3 regions of the Luteimonas sp. TWI382 genome follow, and region 1 is predicted to be linked to each of the others. Evidence: riboswitches for the same ligand, from Rfam matches in the RefSeq annotation. Region 1 holds a riboswitch; each other region holds the start of a gene.
The links. A riboswitch is a leader RNA that binds a small molecule or an ion and turns the genes downstream of it on or off. The one in region 1 is predicted to bind cobalamin.

Region 1 (4,679 bases):
GCGGCTACGTCAATCGCTTCGCGATGCAGAACCGCTCCTACCGGGTGATCCCGCAGGTGCAGCGCGCCGACCGGCTCAATGCCGAGCAACTCGGCAACTACTACACCCGTACCCGTAGCGGCGAGCTGATCCCGCTCTCGACGGTGGTCTCGTTCAAGGAAAGCGCGCAGCCGCAGTCGCTCAAGCGCTTCCAGCAGCTCAATGCGGTGGGCATCACCTTCGCGCCGCGACCGGGCGTGACCAAGGGCGAGGCGCTGCGGGTCCTCGACGAGATCGCCGCCGACGTGCTGCCGCAGGGCTACAGCGTGGACTACGCCGGCGAGTCGCGGCAGTTCAAGCAGGAAGGCACCACGATGCTGATCACGCTGGCGTTCGCGCTGGTGATCATCTTCCTGGTGCTGGCCGCGCAGTTCGAGAGCTTCCGCGATGCGCTGATCATGCTGATCACCGTGCCGATGGCGATCAGCGGCGCACTGCTGGTGCTCAACGCGCTGGGCCTGGTGTCGGGCATCCTGCAGTTCGCCGGCATCGAGGCCTTCCCCGGCATGTCGATCAACATCTACACGCAGGTGGGCCTGGTCACCCTGGTGGGTGTGATCTCCAAGCACGGCATTCTGATCGTGGAGTTCGCCAACAAGCTGCAGATCAACGAAGGTCTGAGCAAGGCCGAGGCGATCGAGCAGGCCGCCGCGATCCGCCTGCGACCGGTGCTGATGACGACGGCCGCGCTGGTGTTCGCGATGGTGCCGCTGCTGATCGCCAGCGGTCCGGGCGCGGCGGCGCGCTTCTCGATGGGCCTGGTGATCGCCGCCGGCATGTCGATCGGCACCGCGTTCACACTGTTCGTGCTGCCGGCGTTCTACCTGCTGCTGGCGCGTGACCACAGCCACGACCGGGGCGCGGTGGCCGCCACGGACGCCGACGGGCACGACGGCAACCCAGCGACGCCGGTGCCCCAGGGGCACTGAGCACGTCGGGCCTCCCCCGCGCCAGCCGCCGCTGCCCCCCCCCCCCAAAGCGCCGGCGCGGCCGCGCGGCGGGCCCGGCCCGCGCCAGCCCCCCGGCGTCCCCCGCCGCGCCCCCGGGGCCCCTGCCCGGCCCCCCCACGCCCCCGATCAGAGCCGGCGCGGCAGCGCGTCGATCCAGGCCGGATCGAGCACCAGGGCGCCCGCGTCGGCGCTGCCCCCGTCGCCGACGAACGGCAGCACGCCCAGGCACGGCGCCGGCAGCGCATCGGCAAGCAGGCCGAGATAGTCGTCTGCGCGCGAGAACTCTGGATCGATCCGGTTACCGACCCAACCCACAAGCCGACAGCCGTCGGCCGCGATCGCGCGTGCGCTCAGCCGGGCATGGCTCAGGCAGCCGAGCCGGAGCCCGACCACCAGCACCACTGCGCCGCCCAGCCACCGCGCCAGGTCCGCATGTTCGATGCCCTCGGCCAGCGGCGCGGCCCAGCCGCCGGCGCCTTCGACCAGCACCACATCGGCCGCCGCGGCGAGCCGCGCGTGCGCCGCGTGCAGATCGGCGGCATTGACGATCACGCCGGCTGCGCGTGCGGCCAGGGTCGGCGCGGTCGCTTCGGGCAGGGCCACCGGGTTGACGTCGGCGTACACCGGCCGGGGCCGGCTGGCGGCCTGCAGCGCCAGCGCATCCTCATTGCGCCAGCCACCGTCCTGCCAATCGCAGCCGCTGGCGATCGGCTTCATGCCGACCGCGCGGCGACCATCGGCACGCAAGGCCTGCAACAGCGCCACGCTGGCGTGGGTCTTGCCGATGCCGGTATCGGTCCCGGTGACCAGGCACGTGCGCGCGCTCATACCGGCGCGCCGATCGGGACGCCAGCGACGGCGCGGCCGGGCGGGTGCGACCCCGCTGCTACACTGCGCGACATGTTCACCTCCACACCTCTGAGCGGCAGCAAGGCCGACCAGTATGCCGCGCTCGCGGCACAGGCCCGCGCTCTGCTGCACGGCGAATCCGACCCCATCGCCAATGCCGCGAACCTCTCGGCACTGGTCTACCACGCCCTGCCCGACCTCAACTGGGTCGGCTTCTACTTCTACGACGGGACCGAACTGGTCGTCGGCCCGTTCCAGGGCCTGCCGGCCTGTGTGCGCATTCCGCTCGACAAGGGCGTGTGCGGCGCCGCAGCGCGCACCCGGCAGACCCAGCGGGTCGACGACGTGCACGCCTTTGCAGGCCATATCGCCTGCGATGCTGCGTCGCGGTCTGAAGTCGTCGTGCCACTGGTCGACGGCGACCGCCTGATCGGCGTCTTCGATCTCGACAGTCCGCTGCCGGCCCGGTTCGACGCCGACGATCAGGCCGGGCTGGAGGCGCTCGCACGGCTCTACGTCGAGCACGCGCGTTGAGCGCGCCGAAGCTGCGCAACCTCGGGCCGAAGTCGGCGGCGTGGCTGCGACAGGTGGGGCTGCGCACGCGCGAGGACCTCGAAGCGGCGGGCGCGGTCGAGGCCTTCGTGCGCGTGCGCCGGGCCGGCTTCCGACCCAGCCTCAACCTGCTGTACTCGATCGAGGGCGCGCTGCTGGACTGCCACTGGCAGGAGGTCCCCGAAGCACGGCGTCTGCAGCTGACCGAGGCCGCCGAAGCGGCGACCGCACAACTGCCCGACCCGCGCGCACGGACCGCGGGCGGCCCGGTCACCACGATCGTGCACGACGCGGCCGATCGCGACGACGCGATGCCGGGCGACCCCGACGCACGCTGAACCGGACGAGCGCTGGCGTACAATCGCGCCTGCTTCGCGGTGACCCGGCCTGCCTGGGTTGAAACGGGAAGCCGGTGCGGGCGCCGCGAGGCAACCCCATTCCGGCACTGCCCCCGCAACGGTAAGCGTGTGCAAGCGTCGCTTCTCGCCACTGTGCCCTGTGCACGGGAAGGCGCGACGCCTGGGCTCAGACCGCCCACGCGCAAGTCCGGAGACCGGCCTCGAAGTTCCACCTGATTGCGATGCGGCGGGCATTGCGACGACGTTCCGGGTGCGCCTTGCGCCTGGACGGCGGTCCGTGTGCGCCCGTTCCCGCGATCTTCGCCCGCCCGCCGCGCGTTCGATGCGCGCGCGCAAGGAGACCGCAATGCCGTTCCGCACCTTGACCGTGGCGATCGCCACTGCCCTGCTCGCTCCGTCGGCGCTCGCCGCTCCCGGCGAACTCGACGCCGTGCTCGTCACCGCCAATCGCACCCAGACCGCGCTGGCTGACACCCTCGTGCCGGCGCAGATCATCGACCGCGACGAGATCGAACGCAGCCAGGCGCGCGACCTGCCGGAGCTGCTGCGCGGCCGCGCCGGCATCCAGATCGGCAACAGTGGCGGCCCGGGCAAACTGAGTTCGATCTTCCTGCGCGGCGCCGAATCCGACCACGTACTGGTGCTCGTCGATGGCGTACGCATCGGCAGCGCGACCGCCGGCATGCCGGCGATCCAGGACCTGCCGGTCGACCAGATCGAGCGCGTGGAAATCGTACGCGGCCCGCGTTCGAGCCTCTACGGCTCGGAAGCGATCGGCGGCGTCATCCAGATCTTCACCCGCCGCCACGACGGCGCGATTGCGCCACACGCACGAATCGGCGCCGGCAGCCACGGCTTGCGCGAAGCCAGCGCCGGCATCGGCGGCCGCAGCGGCCGGGGCTGGTTCGGTGTCGATGCAGCGTTCCAGCGCACCGACGGCATCGATGCCTGCCGCGGCTCGTCGGCGTTGTTCCAGGGGTGCTTCGTCGAAGAGCCCGACCGCGACGGCTACCGCAACCGTTCGCTGAACCTGCGCGCCGGCGTGCAGCTCACCGACGCGCTGCGGCTGGAAGGTCATGCCTTGCATGCCGACGCGTTCAATCAGTTCGACGGCAGCCTCTTCGGCGGTAACGAGGCCGACATCGTGCAGCAGGTGGCAGGCGGAACACTGACCTACGCGCCCTCGGACGTCGTGCGCCTGACCGCGCAGGCCGGCCGCGCCTACGACAAGTCGAGCACCTCCTTCCGCGATGCCGACACCGGCACGCGCAGTCATGTCGGCCGCATCGACACCCGCCGCGACACCGCCTCGGTGCAGGCCGACTTCGGCCTGGCGCCGACCCAGGGCCTGAGCCTGGGCTTCGACTGGCAGGCCGACCAAGTCGACAGCGACACCCGCTACGCGGTGACGGCGCGTGACAACTACGCCACGTTCGTTGAGTACCGCGGTCGCTTCGGCGCGCATCGCCTGCAGGCGAGCCTGCGCCACGACGACAACGAGCAGTTCGGCGGCCACGGCACCGGCAGCCTGGGCTGGGGCATGGAGCTGGCCCACGGCCTTCGCGTGACCGCCAGCGCCGGGACCGGCTTCAAGGCCCCGACCTTCAACGACCTGTACTTCCCCGGTTCGCAGAGCCCGGACCTCAAACCGGAACGCTCCAAAAGCATGAACCTCGGCATCTCGCAGCAGGCGGCCCAGTGGCGCTGGTCGTTCGACGTGTTCGAGAGCCGCATCGACGACCTGATTGTGTTCGTCTACCCGCCGCCGGACTATGTCGGTCGCGGCAGCAACATCGACGAGGCCCGCATCCGTGGCGCCGAGCTGACGTTCGCGACCACCCTCGCCGGCTGGGACCTGTCGACCGAGTTGAGTCACGTCGACCCGCGCGACCGCAGCCAGGGCACCTACCGCGACAACCTGCTCGCCCGA
Region 2 (4,679 bases), on a different contig from region 1:
CGCGGGCGAGTTGTAGTCGCGGTCGCGGAAGTAGGCGCCGGTGTGCCAGTCGCTGCCGGCGAACACCGAGTAGGCGCCCTTTTCCTTGGCCAGCTCCATGCTCGCCTGCACGGTCAGGAAGTTGATGCGCTCATACAGCGTGTCGCTGAAGTCCTCGGCCTCGGGCGTGTTCCAGTGGATGCCCTTCTGCGCCAGCAGGTGATGCCAGCCGAACGTGCCCAGGCCGATCGCGCGGTACTTCTGGTTGGTGATCGTGGCCTGCGGGACGGGCAACTGGTTGAGGTCGATGACGTTGTCGAGCATCCGCACCTGGATCGGGATCAGCCGCTCGAGCACGTCGGTGATCAGGTCGCCCTGGCCCTCCTGCGGCACGATCGCCCGGCCCAGGTTCACCGACGACAGGTTGCACACGACGAAGTCGCCGGCCTGCTTGGTGGTGACGATCTGATTGCCGGAGATGATCTCCTGCATCATCTTCGTCGGGCTCATGTTCTGCAGGATCTCGGTGCACAGGTTCGACGAATAGACACGGCCGACGTGCTTGTTCGGGTTCTTCCGGTTCACTTCGTCGCGGTAGAACATGAACGGGTTGCCGGTCTCGAGCTGCGACACCATGATCCGCTTGAAGATCTCGATCGCCTTGACGGTCTTGCGCGAGATGCGCTCGTCCGCGACGACTTCCTCGTAGCGCTTGCGGAAGCTGCCGTTCGGGTCGCCCTTCTTCTCGTCGAAGAAGTCCTGCAGGTAGAAGCCCTTGACGCGATGGACCTCGTGCGGGTCGAACAGATACCAATCGCCGCGGCGCTCGACCGCTTCCATGAACAGGTCGGGGATGCAGATCGAGGTGAACACGTCGTGCGCACGCAGGCGCTGGTCGCCATTGTTCAGGCGCAGATCGAGGAAGTTCTCGATGTCGCGGTGCCACACATCCAGGTACACCGCGACCGCGCCCTTGCGCTGGCCGAGCTGGTCGACCGACACGGCGGTGTTGTTGAGCTGCTTGATCCACGGCACCACGCCGCCCGAGGAATTGGGTACGCCGCGGATCGACGAACCCGACGAGCGCACATAGCCCATGTACGCGCCCACGCCGCCGCCGCCCTTGGAGACGCGAGCGATGTCGGTGTTGGAGTCGTAGATGCCCTGCAGCGAATCGTCGACGGTGTCGATGAAGCACGACGACAGCTGGCCGCCGACCTTGCCGGCGTTCTGCAGCGTCGGGGTCGCGACGGTCATGTACAGATTCGACAGCGCCCAGTAGGCCTCGCCGACGAGCTGCATGCGGCGCTCGCGACCGCCGCGGGTCTCGTTCTGCATCAGATACAGCGCGATGGTGAGCCAGCGCTCCTGCGGCAGCTCGAACACGGCGCGCGAGGTGTCGGTGGCCAGATACCGCGTGGCCAGCAGGTACAGGCCGTTGTAGGCGAACAGCTTGTCGCGCTCGGGCTCGATCATGCGTCCGGCTTCCTGCAGCTCTTCCTTGGAATAGGCGCGCAGGATGTCGTTGGAATAGATATTGCGGTCGGCCAGCGATTCCTGCAGGCCGACGTAGGAGCCGTATTTCTGCTCGGCGTCGTAGAAGCGGTTGCGGCTGGCGCGCTTGTACAGGCGGTGCAGGTACAGGCGGGCGGCGAAGAACTCCCATTCGGGCGCGGTGACGTCGACCCGGGCCTCGGCCTCGCGGATCAGGTGGTCGACCAGGTCGTCGGCGTTGACCGCGTCCTTGCGCTCGACGAAGCCGAACACGCTGCGCTTGTAGTCGGCGATATCGAGTTGCGGGAACTCGCCGTGGACGCGGTCGATGCTGCGCTCCAGGCGCGCGCGGTCGTACGGGATCCGGCGGTTGCCGGCTTCCTTGGTGATCCAGGTGGAGACGTCGGTGTCGACGTCGGAATTTTCAGCAATTGCGGTTTGCATGGCGGCGCTCGGGGGCGGCGGCACCACGTCGTCGGCGTCGACGGCGGACGGCGCCACAGGGGTGGGGGAAGCGATCGGGGTCGGGGGCGCGTCTGCGGGCGTCGAAGGGGCGGTCGAGACGGTGTCGTGGCTGGTCATGCGTCCTCTCTCTTGGTGTCCAGTGCATTCGCGCACGCCCCGGCCCGCCCGCGTCGGGTCCGGTGGCTGCGGACGGCTCGTGTGGGGCGGGTGCGCCGCGAGACGGCGACGGCGGGTGCCGTCGGGTTCCGCGCCGCGGACCCACCCCTGTGCGGAGCGTCCACAGCGGTCACCGCGCGTCGTGCTTTCGCGCGGCTGTCGGCACGGTACGGACTCATGGGTGAAGGCAGGCCTTCGGTCCCACTGCACCGGATCACTCCGGTGGCGGCGGGGACGTTCCCAATTACCGCTGCGGGGGCAGCACCGGACTGGCGTGGGGCGTCACCGGCTTCCCGTTTTTCATCCACAGGCTTTGTGGCTGCGGAACCGACGTGGCCCAAGATAGTGGGGTGGTCGGACAGCGTCAACGCTAAATGTGGGGCGGGCGCCCGGATCCGCGTCAGGCCGGGAATCGTGCGGCCTCAGCCGCCGGCCGGGCACGGGGCGATGCAGATCCGGCTGCGCCAGGCAACCCCGGAAGAGGCCTATTCAGCCACGGCGACCGCGGTCCGCGCCGCCAGGGCCGTGGCGGTCGCACGCGACCAGCGCGGCCAGTCGGGGGCCGGAATCGGCAGCGGCTGGTCGTGATCGAGCAGCCGGCGCAGGTCCACCGCGGCGTAATGCGGCGCCAGCGCCTGGACCAGCGCGAAGCCGAAATCGCGCAGCACCCGGTCGCGGCGCAGCAGCGCCCAGGTGATGCATTCGGGCAGCAGGCCGTCCTCGACCGGCGGCGCGGCCAGGCCGTCGTCGAGGTCGGCGCCCATTTCGTCGACGATGCCCACGCCCAGCCCGGCGTGGACATAGGTGCGGATCAGTGCGCCGTCGCGTGCGGTCACCGCGAGGTCGGCGCGCAGGTCGGCGGCCGCGAACGCGCGCTGCAGCGACGAGGCGGGCTGTCGGCTCGATTCGTAGCTCACCAGCGGCACGCCGGCCAGGTCGCGCAGCCCGATCGGACGCGCCAATGCGGTCAGCGGATGGCCGGCCGGCAGCAGGACCCGTCGGCCCCAGCGGTAGAGCGGAATCGCCACCAGGCCCGGTGGCGGAGCGCCGGTGCCGCTGAGGATCGCCAGGTCGGCATGGTGTTCGGCCAGCAGCCGCAGCGACTCGACATCGCCTCCGGGCACCACATGCACCGCGACGTCGGGCCAGTCGCGCTTGAGCGCCTGCAGCGCCGGCGGCAGCGCATGACGGGCCTGGGTGTGGGTGGTGGCGATGCGCAGCAGGCCCTGGGCCTCGCGCCGCAGGTTGTCGGCCAGCGCCTGGATGTTGCCGGCCTCGGCGAGCAGGCGGCGGGCGTGCGCAAGCACCTGCCGGCCTTCGTCGGTCAACGCGGCGAGGGCGCGCTGACGGCGGGTGAACAGCAAGAAGCCCAGCGCGTTCTCCAGTTGCGCGAGCTGCTTGGACAGTCCCGACTGGGTCGCGTGCAGGCGGCGGGCGGCCAGGGTGATGTTGTGGCCGCATTCGACGATGGCGACGAAGCTGCGCAGTTGGGTGAGGGTCATGGCCAGGCCCGTGCCGACGGCGGGAATGTTGTCGCACCGCATGGTCGCCCACGGGCGCGACCGGCATGTCCCGCAGGCGACAACACTGTGTGCCGCGATCCGGCGACGCCGCCCGTCTACGCCGTGATCATCGAAGGCGGCTCAGCGACGCGCGGCTGGCACCAAATGCTCCGACAGCAAGAGTGCGTTGAGCAGCAGCCGCTCGGTGCCGTGCCAGTACTTGCGATGCGCCGGGTCGTCGGCGAACAGCACCACATTCCCGCGCCCGGTTGCGGCAATGACCGCCCACGGCGCGCCGCCGAGCCTGGCGCGGTTGCGCGTGGAGACGTAGCCGTTGACCAGCGGCGCATCGTCGATGCGCACGACCGTCGAGAAGCGGTCGCGCGCTGGCGGCAGCACCACCGCGGTTTCCTTGTTGACGAAGAGGGCGCGGCGCGGCACGCCGAATGCCAGCGGATGGCTGATGTCGGCATCGGCCGAGACCAGGTTGCCGGAGATGCGGTCTTCGGCCAGCAGGTCGCGACGCTGGCCGAAGTCCGCGCGGTCGGTGTCGTCCTCGTCGGGCGCCGGGGCCTGGCCCAGGCCGTCGACGAGCTTGCGATCGATGGCCCACTGCGAGGCGCTGCCGAAGGTCACCAGCGAACCGCCGGCGCGGACCCAGTCGCGCAGCGCCTCGACCGTCGCCTCGCTCCAGTCCTCGTAGTGGCCACCGGCCAGCACGAGGCTGGTGTACTCGCGCAACGGTGCGCGCGCGAGCTGGGTCGGGTCGAGCCGGGTCGCCGGCCAGCGCAACTGCTCGCTCAGCGCGAACCAGGTCGAACCGATCTCGGTCGCGTTGACGCCCTGGCCCATGATCAGCGCGATCGCGGGCTTGCGCAGCGGACGCACGCTGTCGCTGCCCAGGTCGATGCCGGCCACGCTCTGTCCGGTCGACAGCGCATGCGCGCGCACCCCGGCTTCGCGCGTGGCGGCATCGACTGCCGCATGCAGGGCCTCGGCTGCCAGCGCCTGTCCGGCGACCGGTACGACCAGGGTGCCGTAGGAGAACGCGGTCTCGCCGTCCGCGGTGCGCGCGGTGAACGG
Region 3 (4,679 bases), on a different contig from region 1:
GTCACCTCGTCGCGCAAGGCCAGTGCGATCTGCCGGCAGGTATCGGCACGCGACTGGTCGTCGCGCACGAACGACCATTGCAGCACTGTCACCGGGCCGGTCAGCATGCCCTTCATCGGCCGCGGGGTCAGCGACTGCGCGTAGCGCGACCAGCGCACGGTCATCGGCGCGGGGCGGGCGACATCGCCGTAGATCACCGGCGGCTTCACGCAGCGCGAGCCGTAGCTCTGCACCCAACCGTTCTTGGTGAACGCGAAGCCATCGAGCTGCTCGCCGAAGTACTCGACCATGTCGTTGCGCTCGAACTCGCCGTGCACCAGCACATCCAGCCCGAGGTCTTCCTGCACGCGCACGCACTGCGCGATCTGGTCGGCGATGAACGCATCGTAGTCGGCCTGGCTCAGCTTGCCGGACTTGTGCGCTGCACGCGCCTCCCGGACCTCGAACGTCTGCGGGAACGAGCCGATCGTGGTCGTGGGCCACAGCGGCAGCGGGCGCAGCGCATCCTGCGCGGTCCGACGCGCGGCATAGGGCGTCGCGCGACGCGACGCGGACGCGTCGAGTGCAGCCACCCTCGCGGCGACCTCCGGCCGCTGCACGCGGGGCGAGGCGCGCCGCGCGGCGATCGCATCGCGCGCCTTGGCCAGCGCCGGCTCGGCGGCATCGGGATCGGCCAGCGCCTCGGCCAGCAGGCGCAGTTCATCGAGTTTCTGCCGGGCGAAGGCCAGCCAGCCACGCAGTTCGTCATCCAGCGCGGTCTCGCCCGCCAGGTCCACCGGCACATGCAGCAGCGAGCACGACGGCGCCAGCCAGACCGCATCGTCGCCGCGCGCATCGATCGCGTAGCGCGCCAGCACCAGCGCATCGTCCAACCGCGTGCGCCAGATGTTGCGGCCGTCGACGAGCCCCAACGACAACGTGCGCCCGGCCGGCAGCGCGCCGAGCACCGCATCGAGTTGTTCGCGCCCGCGCACCAGATCGACATGCAGGCCGTCGACCGGCAAGGACGCGGCCAACGGCAGGTTGTCGTCCAGCGCGCCGAAGTAGGTCGCCAGCAGCAGCTTCGGCCGCGCGCCCTGCGCCAGCGTGGCGTAGGCCCGATCAAAGGCCGCGCGCACCGCGGGGTCGAGGTCGAGCACCAGCGCCGGCTCGTCGATCTGCACCCAGGCCGCGCCGGCGGCGTGCAGGCGTGCCAGCAACTCGGCGTACACCGGCAGCAGCGCATCGAGCAGCGCGAAGCGATCGCTGCCGTCGACGGTCTTCGACAGCCACAGCAGCGTGACCGGCCCGAGCAGCACCGGCCGGGTCTCGATCCCCTCGGCCTTGGCTTCCAGGTACTCGCGCACCGGCTTGTCGTCGCGCAGCGCGAAGCGCTGGCCGGCCTGCAGTTCGGGCACCAGGTAGTGGTAATTGGTGTCGAACCACTTGGTCATCTCCAGCGCATGCAGGTCGATGCCGTCCTGCTGATGACCCCGCGCCAGCGCGAAGTAACCGGCCAGCGGATCGGCATCGGCCAGCGCGCGGTAGCGCTCGGGGATCGCGTCGAAGCCGAAGGCGGCGTCGAGCACCTGGTCGTAGAGCGAGAAGTCGTTGCTCGGCGGCGTGGCGACGCCGGCCTCGCGCTGCAGGCGCCAATGGCGCAGGCGCAGGTCGCGCGCCACTGCCTGCAACTGCGCGGCGTCGGCCTCGCCGCGCCAGTGACGTTCGACGGCGCGCTTGAGCTCGCGTTTGCGGCCGATGCGGGGAAAGCCGAGATTGGTGATGCCGGTCATGGTGGATGCGTCCTCAATGCGTGGGATTGAGGAACGAAGGGTCCGCATGGCGTGCACCGCGCCTGCGCGCGCCCGCCTGCCACACGGCCGACCTTCGCCCCCTCGGGCGAACCGGAGCCTGCGTGCGGACGTGCGGGACCGGCCGCGACGTGCGCGGCGCGATGCCCGTGCACCTCCCCGCGGAGGCCCCAGGTCGTACGTGCGCGCCTGTCGGTGCGCACGGCCAAGGCAGGTCTTCGGGCTCATGGACGGGCCACCTGCGAGGTGGTGGGCCTACTGCCCGTCGCTTCCCGGCCCGGACGGGCGCCAGTGCGTTGACGGGGGTCGTTTCCAGTTACCGCTGCGGGGCAGCGCCGGAATTGCCGCCATGCGGCGCACCGGCTTCCCTTTTAATCATCGCTTCATTCGCATGAAGAGATGAACCTTGGCGGCGACACGGTAGCCCCGGCCGCACGGGCGGTCAAGCGGGCGTGGCCGCGGCGGCCGTCTCCCGCGCATCGGCCTGGTCGGCAAGGCGATCGACCAGCGCATCGACCGCGGCCTCGGCGCGCGCGATCGAGGCCGCGAGCCGGGCATCGGCGAACTCGTCGTATTCCACCGCGACCCGGTCGACGTCGGTGATGCCCATGTAGCGCAGCGGCGTCATCACGCCCTGCTCGACCAGGTTGTCGCCGGCGTTGCGACCACCGGGGTCATAGTCGTGATCGCCGCGCGCACCCAGCAGCACGGCGCGGCGGCCCTGACCGGCCAGCATCGGCCAGTACGGCGCACCGGCGCGCGCGCGATCGAAACCGAAGGTGCGGCCCACGCGCACGATGTTGTCGATCCAGGCCTTGACCGGCGCGGGCATACCGAAGTTGTACATCGGCACCCCCATCACCACGAGCGGGCTGCCGAGCAGCTCATCGATCAGCGCATCGCTCTCGGACAGCCGCTCGATCATCCACGGCGTGCGCTGCGCCAGCGGCGTGAACGCAGCATGGATCCAGCGTCCGTCGACATGGGTCGGCGGCGTCAGGGCGAGATCGCGATAGACGATGCGATCACCGGGGCGCCGCTGTTGCCAGCGCGCGACGAAACGGGCGCCGAGCCGGCGGGTATGGGAGCCGTGCGGGACCTCGCCCGAACAACCGGGACGGGCACTGCCGTCGAGATGGAGCAAGCTGAGCATGATTCACCTGGCGAAGCTGGGAGAGAATGCGCACTGCGGCGCTCCGGCATGATTGGCGCCGGCCCAGAGCCCGACAAACGATGTTTTCTCGTCCGATGGATGAATTGCGCTCATGCACGATCGCCCCGCCCGCCTGCCACCGCTGAGCGCACTGCGCGCGTTCGAGGCCGCCGCCCGACGCCAGAGCTTCAAGGCCGCAGCCGAAGAACTGTCGCTCACGCCCACCGCGGTCAGCCACCGCATCCGCCAGCTCGAGGACTGGCTGGGCCTGCGGCTGTTCGCACGCCAAGTACGCCAGGTGCGGCTGACCGAGGCTGGGCAACGCCTGTACCCGAGCGTGCGCGGCGGCTTCGATGGCATCGCCACCGCCGTCGCCGACCTGCAACGGCAGACGCGCCGCCCCGCGGTCACGCTGAGCACGACCCGGGGCTTCGCCGCCCGCTGGCTGTTGCCACGCCTGCCGGCGCTCGCTGCGGCCGCGCCCGAAGTCGATCTGCACCTGCACGCGGCCGACGACCCGGTCCGGCTGGCCGCCGGCGGCACGGAGCTGGCGATCCGCTACGGCCCCGCACCGGCTCCGCAGGTCGAAACCTGGCCGCTGCTGCCTGGACGTTTCATTCCGGTCTGCACCCCCGGCCTGGCGCTGGCCGGCCCGACGGCGCTGGCGACCGTGCCGCGGCTGCGCTACGCCTGGCGACTGCAGGACGCCCACACCCCCGACTGGCCGCGCTGGTGCCGAACGGCCGGCCTGCCGGACACGCACGGCGGCGAACTCGGCTTCTCCGACGAAGCGCATGCCATCCAGGCCGCGATCGCCGGCCAGGGCATCGCACTGGCGAGCGTCGCCCTGGTCGCCGACGCCCTGGAAGACGGCGTGCTGCGGGCCCCGTTCGGCCCCGCGCTCGACGGCCACGACTTCCGCCTGCTGGCCGCGCCCGGTACCACGCACACACCGGCCGTCGCCGCCGTCGGCGCCTGGCTGCGCGCCGAAGCCAACGCGTTCCTGGACCGGCACGCCGCGCGCTTCGCAGCGGTCGCGTAAACCCGGCCGCGCGCGTCAGTCGACCCCAGGATGGCGCACGCGCCACGCGGCCAGCCGGGCGCGGTAGTCGGCCATCGCATCGGCGTGCAGGTCGTAGACGCAGATCGGGCAGCCGCTGTCGCAGCAGTCGCTCGGCAGCGGGGCCTCGGGCGGTTCGGGCCGCGGATCGGGGTCTGGGACAGGTGTCGTACTCATCGCGCGGCCATTGTCGCGCAGCTCGCCGGCCTCAGCGATCGTCGGCGGCCGGCAGCGGCGACAGGCGCAACGCGGCGGTCTGCGCGTCGCAGCCCTCGGGCCGGGCGCCGCGCGCACGTTGGGCGGCGACCTCGTCGCGCGCCGCCGCCAGGTCGGCCAGGAACGCCGGTTCGGCCTGCAGCCGCGCGAAGGTCGCGGCGCCGACCACCTGCCCCTGCACGATGTCGCTGTACCAGTGCACGTTGCAGACCAGTCGGCTCTCGCCGAAGCTGCGTCCGCGTTGCAGCAGCGGATCGGCGCGATCGGGGGCGACGGCGGTCAGCGCCAGCGCCCAGGTCCAGCCGATCGCGGTGTGGCCCGACGGGTACGAGCCGCTATCGCGCAGCTGCGGGACCTCGTCTGGCGTACACACCGGCGCGCCGTTGGCCAGGAACGGCCGGCGACGCTGCCAGTGCAGCTTGGCGGCGCGGCCGTCGATCGCGGCGTCGGCGAGGCTGCG

Region 2: another riboswitch for cobalamin. It lies ahead of ABE505_RS07890 (ribonucleoside-diphosphate reductase subunit alpha); the one in region 1 lies ahead of btuB (TonB-dependent vitamin B12 receptor).
Region 3: another riboswitch for cobalamin. It lies ahead of metE (5-methyltetrahydropteroyltriglutamate--homocysteine S-methyltransferase); the one in region 1 lies ahead of btuB (TonB-dependent vitamin B12 receptor).

What each region holds. Positions count from the first base shown of each region.
Region 1 is NZ_JBDJNS010000013.1:97,305-101,983, reverse strand. Features, by position in the region: gene ABE505_RS10440 (efflux RND transporter permease subunit) at 1-968, shown strand, start outside; gene bioD (dethiobiotin synthase) at 1,116-1,817, opposite strand; gene ABE505_RS10430 (GAF domain-containing protein) at 1,890-2,372, shown strand; gene ABE505_RS10425 (TfoX/Sxy family protein) at 2,369-2,728, shown strand; cobalamin riboswitch at 2,749-2,967, shown strand; gene btuB (TonB-dependent vitamin B12 receptor) at 3,096-4,679, shown strand, end outside.
Region 2 is NZ_JBDJNS010000009.1:29,746-34,424, reverse strand. Features, by position in the region: gene ABE505_RS07890 (ribonucleoside-diphosphate reductase subunit alpha) at 1-2,055, opposite strand, end outside; cobalamin riboswitch at 2,238-2,441, opposite strand; gene ABE505_RS07885 (LysR substrate-binding domain-containing protein) at 2,580-3,596, opposite strand; gene ABE505_RS07880 (M14 family zinc carboxypeptidase) at 3,738-4,679, opposite strand, start outside.
Region 3 is NZ_JBDJNS010000017.1:50,461-55,139, reverse strand. Features, by position in the region: gene metE (5-methyltetrahydropteroyltriglutamate--homocysteine S-methyltransferase) at 1-1,772, opposite strand, end outside; cobalamin riboswitch at 1,982-2,214, opposite strand; gene ABE505_RS11725 (NAD(P)H-dependent oxidoreductase) at 2,233-2,943, opposite strand; gene ABE505_RS11720 (LysR substrate-binding domain-containing protein) at 3,056-3,985, shown strand; gene ABE505_RS11715 (oxidoreductase-like domain-containing protein) at 4,001-4,180, opposite strand; gene ABE505_RS11710 (phosphatase PAP2 family protein) at 4,212-4,679, opposite strand, start outside.